Regions from separate parts of the Pseudoalteromonas fenneropenaei genome, predicted to be linked through region 2. Evidence: predicted binding sites of a transcription regulator. Region 2 holds the regulator's gene; the other holds the start of a gene.
The links. Region 2 encodes MetJ, which represses methionine synthesis genes. Its sites were predicted from a motif close to TAGACGTCTAGACGTCTA; they were not measured.

Region 1: the regulator MetJ is predicted to act here: its motif matches at 1,664-1,681, upstream of metK (methionine adenosyltransferase).

The regions. Positions count from the first base shown of each region.
Region 1 is NZ_JBHRSD010000022.1:126,760-130,192, forward strand. Features, by position in the region: gene tkt (transketolase) at 1-1,498, opposite strand, end outside; gene metK (methionine adenosyltransferase) at 1,797-2,984, shown strand; gene ACFOEE_RS13130 (hypothetical protein) at 3,210-3,433, shown strand, end outside.
Region 2 is NZ_JBHRSD010000031.1:43,067-46,499, forward strand. Features, by position in the region: gene metL (bifunctional aspartate kinase/homoserine dehydrogenase II) at 1-110, opposite strand, end outside; gene metB (cystathionine gamma-synthase) at 115-1,386, opposite strand; gene metJ (met regulon transcriptional regulator MetJ) at 1,729-2,052, shown strand; gene ACFOEE_RS16645 (malic enzyme-like NAD(P)-binding protein) at 2,119-3,363, opposite strand.

The DNA.
Region 1 (3,433 bases), on a different contig from region 2:
ATTCAACTTGGTCACATGGGCGCCAGTTAACCAGATTCGGCGTCATCCGCATACTTGCCAATTGTTCTACTGGCTGATGTGTTGGGCCATCTTCACCCAGACCAATTGAGTCGTGGGTATAAACGAAAATGCTTGGTTGCTTCATCAGTGCAGCCATACGTACTGCGTTACGCGCGTATTCCATAAACATCAGGAAAGTCGCACCGTAAGGAATAAAACCTTTGTGAAGCGCTATACCATTCATAATGGCAGACATACCAAATTCACGTACACCGTAGAAAATGTAGTTGCCTGACGCATCTTCTGCCGTTAAGCCTTTTGAACCGCTCCATAGAGTTAGGTTTGAACCAGCTAAGTCAGCTGAGCCGCCCATAAATTCAGGTAGGAGTGGACCAAAACGATTTAGCGCATTTTGTGATGCTTTACGCGTTGCAGGATTAGCTGGGTTTGCTTGTAGCTCAGCAATATAAGCTTCTGATTGCGCGTGCCAATCTGCTGGTAAATCGCCTTTCATACGGCGCTCAAACTCAGCAGCCAATTCTGGGTATTCAATTTGATACTCAGTAAATTTGATCAACCACTCGCTTTGTTGTTGTTGACCACGTGCTTTGGCATCCCACTTCGCATATATATCAGCAGGCACATCAAACGGTGCATGTGACCAACCGAGGAATTCACGCGCAGCGGCAATTTCAGCATCACCCAGCGGTGCACCGTGGCAGTCATGGCTACCTGATTTGTTTGGCGAACCATAACCAATCACGGTTTTACAACAAATCAGGGTTGGCTTTGCCGTTTCTGCTCGTGCAGCATCAATCGCAGCTTTAATGGCATCACTGTCATGACCGTCAACACCTGCAATGACGTGCCAGCCATAAGACTCAAAACGTTTTACCGTATCGTCAGTAAACCAGCCTTCAACATGACCATCGATAGAAATACCATTGTCATCCCAAAACGCAATCAGTTTGCCAAGCCCTAACGTACCCGCCAAAGAACAGGCTTCATGGGAAATACCTTCCATCAAACAACCATCACCTAAGAAAGCATAAGTGAAGTGATCAACGATATTATGTTCGCCACGGTTAAATTGCGCAGCCAAAGCCTTTTCCGCAATCGCCATACCTACTGCATTGGTAATGCCCTGGCCAAGCGGGCCAGTGGTGGTTTCAATGCCTGGCGCGTAGCCATACTCAGGGTGACCTGGCGTTTTTGAATGCAGTTGACGGAAGTTTTTCAAGTCGTCGATTGATAAGTCATAACCACTTAAATGTAATAGAGAATAGATCAGCATAGAACCATGACCATTAGACAGAATAAAACGGTCGCGGTCATACCAATCAGGGTTATTTGGGTTATGTTTTAGATAATCGCGCCATAGGACTTCGGCGATATCCGCCATGCCCATAGGGGCGCCTGGGTGACCTGATTTGGCTTTTTGCACTGCGTCCATCGACAAAACGCGGATCGCATTCGCGAGTTCTTTGCGAGATGGCATGAATTCTCCTAGATTAATAGTTCTGCGCGGGTAATTTGAACCCTCATTCTTACTTATTTGGGGTCAGGTCTGCAACGCTTAATCCTGAGAAAAAACGGGTACAACGCAGTTTTTCGGTAGATTTTTGCCTGCATGTTTAGCAACTTGAAAAAAATTAATGTGCTGCGGACGTCTAGGCGTAAAAAAGCTAGGCATGGAGGTGAGTTTTGGTTAAAATACGCCTCTTATTTTTCTATTGGTGCGCTGTATAACTCGTTCTGCAGTTGCTGAAGCGCAAATATTGGTGGGTTTAAATATAATGGCAAAACATTTATTTACTTCTGAGTCCGTGTCTGAAGGACATCCGGATAAAATTGCGGATCAGATCTCTGATGCAGTTTTAGATGCTATCATCGCGCAAGACAAACATGCTCGTGTTGCTTGTGAAACTATGGTTAAAACGGGTGTTGCTATCATTTCTGGTGAAGTAACAACAGACGCATGGGTAGATTTAGAATCTATCACCCGTAAAGTAATTTTAGATATCGGCTACAATTCTTCATTCGTTGGTTTCGACGGTGCAACTTGCGGCATTATGAACCTTATCGGCCAGCAATCGCCGGAAATCGCACAAGGTGTTGACCGTGCTAAACCAGAAGAGCAAGGCGCGGGTGACCAAGGCCTGATGTTCGGTTATGCGACCAATGAAACGCCTACTTTGATGCCAGCACCAATCTATTACTCACACCGTTTAGTTGAGCGCCAAGCTGAAGCGCGTAAATCAGGCTTATTGCCATGGTTACGTCCAGATGCTAAATCTCAGGTCACTTTCGTGTATGAAGATGGCAAACCAGTTGCTATCGACGCCGTGGTACTGTCAACACAGCACAACCCAGAAGTTGAGCAAGAAGTGCTCGTACGCGACGTGATGGAGCACATCATTAAGCACACGCTACCTGCTGAGCTTTTAACCGACAACACCAAGTATTTCATCAACCCAACGGGTCGTTTCGTGATCGGTGGCCCAGTAGGTGACTGTGGTTTGACTGGTCGTAAGATCATCGTTGACTCATACGGTGGTATGGCTCGTCACGGTGGTGGTGCATTCTCTGGTAAAGATCCATCAAAAGTTGACCGTTCAGCAGCATACGCAGGCCGCTATGTAGCGAAAAATATCGTTGCAGCAGGTCTTGCTGACAAGTGTGAGATCCAAGTGTCTTACGCTATCGGTGTTGCAGAGCCAACTTCTATCTCTATCGAGACATTTGGCACAGGTAAAGTTTCTGAAGAGCGCTTGATTGAGTTGGTACGTGAGCACTTTGACTTGCGTCCATACGGCATTACTAAGATGCTAGACTTATTGCACCCAATGTACCAAATGACTGCGGCGTACGGCCACTTCGGTCGTGAGCCATTTGAAATGACTGTAGGTGATGATACTTTCACCGCATTCAGCTGGGAAAAAACCGACAAAGCTGACGCACTTCGCGCAGCAGCTGGTCTGTAATAGTCCTAACCTAAATATCCTTAAAAAGCGCCTGCAGGCGCTTTTTTTTATGCTTGTGCTCTTTCCCACTTCTCTATCTGGCTTAGGTAAAAGAGTGTAAGAAAATATATAGAATGACAATTCTATTTAAATATCAAAATCTTATACACAACAAACAGTAACAATGAAAATTGTCATTAGGCCTCCAGTTAGGTACCCTATAATAAACCGACCACAAGGATGAGCATGCAGCTACTGTTTACACTTCACGATTGGCTATCTCTAGGTATAAGCAAATACAAAACTTGGCTTATCACCCTAGCCTTGTTATTGCTTGCCGCTCATTGGTATCAAAAACAGCAAGCAGATCAGTTGCTGCAACAAGCAGTGATTGCCACCCCAGCACTGGATGACGTGTTTATCGTAGATGAAAGTAAACTAAGCGATGCTGCGGGTACACAATCACAATA
Region 2 (3,433 bases):
ACAATACTGTCACCAGCAGAACACTGACTGAGAATGATATTTGCTACCGCCTGATAGCGCGAAGCCGAGCTTAAGCTTGACCCGCCAAATTTATGTACTGCTTTAGTCATCTTGTTACCATAATGCCGGAATAGCCGGCGCAAAACTTTGGCTGTTATCCGCTGATGCACTGGCTGCTGGCGCAGTCTCTTTCGCGGTAGTTGCTGATTTTACGACAGGTGTTACTTGGCCCGGTTTTACCCGTTCAAAAGCTTGTTGTAAATCATTCAATAAATCTTTCACATCTTCAATACCTACAGAGATGCGAATAAGGGTATCACCCACTCCTGCCGCTACTCTGGCACTGGCTTCCATCCCAGCATGGGTCATGGTCGCAGGATGACAGATCAAACTTTCCACCCCACCTAAAGATTCAGCCAAAGAAAAATGCGTTAAAGAGGTTAAGAATGCCGCAGCATCATTTAATCCGCCCTGAATATCAAAGCTCACCATGCCGCCAAAGCCTCGTTGTTGCTGTTTTGCCAGCTCATGTTGAGGGTGTGATGGCAGTCCTGGGTAGTAAACTTTTTTCACAAATGGTGACGCTTCGAGATACTGTGCAATCGCCAAGGCATTTTCCTGATGCTGCTTCAAACGTACGTTGAGTGTGCGTAAACCCCGTAACGTCAAGTAGCTATCAAACGGGGCGCCAGTAATACCAATATTGTTTGCCCACCAAGCCAACTCTTCACCTAATTCTTTTGACTTGGCTATCACCGCACCACCGACAACATCGGAATGGCCATTGATATATTTGGTCGTGGAGTGCACCACAATATCCACACCAAACTGCAGCGGATTTTGTAAGCCTGGTGATAAGAAAGTATTATCTGCGGCAAGCAGAGCGCCGCATTCTTTAGCCAATGTCACCATAGCTTTGATATCGGTTAAACGCAAAATAGGGTTGCTTGGTGTTTCAATCCAAATCAGCTTAGGTTTAGCTGCAATCACAGCCGCATAATTTTCTGGCTTGGTTAAGTCGACCACTTGTAAACGCAATAATCCACGCTTAGCTAACGAAGTAAACAAGCGATAACTGCCACCGTAGCAGTCATGCGGGATCACTAAAGTATCATCGTGACTCAGCAATTGTGTTACTAGGTGTACCGCTGCCATACCGGTTGCAGTGATGATCCCTTTAGCGCCGCCTTCTAGCTGCGCAAGCGTATCGGCAAGGATGTCGCGGTTGGGGTTACCACTGCGACCATAATCATACTGACGTTTGACATTAAAGTCGGCAAACGAGTAAGTTGTTGACAAATAGAGTGGCGGGACGACTGCACCGTGATGCTTGTCGGCCTCGATACCATTGCGCACGGTGATCGTGGCTTTGTTACACTGACTCATAATTACACCTAGATTTATGGATGTTTAGACGTCTAAAAGGTTAGACGATCAAATACCGGAAGTCAAAACATTTATACGCCTAAATGGCTAAATAACTAGTATTTGACTATCTTTTTTAAACCGATAAAATTTCGCCACTTATAGAAAGCTGCATGCTAATACGACTGAGTTTTTGCATCTTTGCAATGCTGGCTTTTCGCCACTGGCAAAGATGTTTTCAGACACTTAGGCAAGCGTTCTGGCTGGCGAAGTATTTCGCACCACAAACGGCGCAATCCAGTGTAGTACAAAGCACGAATGTAGTCGTATTGGCATTACCCAACACTGAGGCAATAAATAGTTATGGCAACTTGGAACGGCGAATATGTTCACCCATACGCAGAACACGGTAAAAAATCAGAACAAGTAAAAAAGATCACCGTGTCTATCCCTTTAAATGTTTTAAAGGTACTCACCGACGAGCGCACTCGTCGTCAGGTCAATAACTTGCGTCATGCCACCAACAGTGAATTATTATGCGAGGCGTTCTTACACGCCTTTACAGGTCAGCCGTTGCCAAGTGATGAAGATTTACGTAAAGATAATCCAGAAAAAGTACCCGCTGAAGTGCGTCGCATTATGACCGCAATGGGGCTTGAACTGCCTGTTATCGAAGATGACGAATAAACGCCTTGCGCAATAAATAAAAAAGCCCCGATGGTCGGGGCTTTTTTGTGTGAATTGCATGATGGCTTAGTCTGCCATGTAATTATCCGGCATTGGGATGCGCGCTACACCTGAATCAATTGCCGCCTGCGCAACTGCTTTGGCAATACGAGGTAACAAACGCGGGTCCATTGGCTTGGGAATAATGTACTCTTTACCAAACTCTAAGTGATCCACCTCAGCCGCTTTTAATACCTCAGCAGGTACTGGCTCTTTCGCAATACTACGAATCGCTTCTACCGCTGCAATCTTCATTGCATCGTTAATTGCACTGGCACGCACATCCAGTGCACCACGGAAAATAAACGGGAAGCACAAAACGTTATTCACTTGGTTTGGATAATCAGAGCGGCCTGTCGCCATGATCAAATCATTGCGCGCACCATGTGCGACTTCGGGACTGATCTCTGGATCTGGATTTGAACAAGCAAACACCACAGGATTCGCAGCCATTAGTTTTAAGTCATCCGCGGTCATTAAATCTGGACCAGATACACCAACAAACACATCCGCTTCGGCAATAACATCTTGTAGTGTGCGCTTGTCGGTATTGTTGGCAAATAGCTCTTTATATTCGTTTAGATCATCCCGACGGGTATGGATAACACCTTTGCGGTCAAGCATGTAGATATGTTCGCGCTGAGCGCCACATTTAATCAACAGCTCCATACAAGCGATGGCGGCGGCACCCGCACCCAAGCAAACTATAATCGCGTCATGGATGTCTTTACCTTGGATTTCAAGCGCGTTCAACATCCCCGCTGCGGTCACAATCGCGGTGCCGTGTTGGTCATCGTGGAAGACTGGGATATCACATAACTCAATCAGGGCTTTTTCAATCTCAAAGCACTCAGGGGCTTTAATATCTTCTAAATTAATACCGCCGAAGGTATCTGCGATATTCGCGACAGTATTGATAAAATCCGCTGTCGTTTTATGCTTCACTTCTATATCAATTGCATCCAAACCTGCAAAACGTTTAAACAGCAAGGCTTTACCTTCCATAACGGGTTTAGAAGCAAGCGGCCCTAAATTGCCTAAGCCGAGGATCGCCGTACCGTTACTTATCACAGCAACCATATTGCCTTTAGCAGTGTATTTATATGCCGTAGCGGGATCAGCGGCAATTTCACGCACTGGCTCTGCCACACCTGGGCTATACGCCAGAGCAAGATCTTTAACGGTTTCAGCGGGTTTAGTCAGCTCAACGCTGATTTTTCCTGGAACGGGGTACGCGTGGTAGTCCAACGCTTTTTGACGAAAATCTGTCATGACGCGATTTAATCCTGCAAGAGTTTAATGTGAGAGTGAAAGTCGTACTGCAATTCAGATTAGACATTTA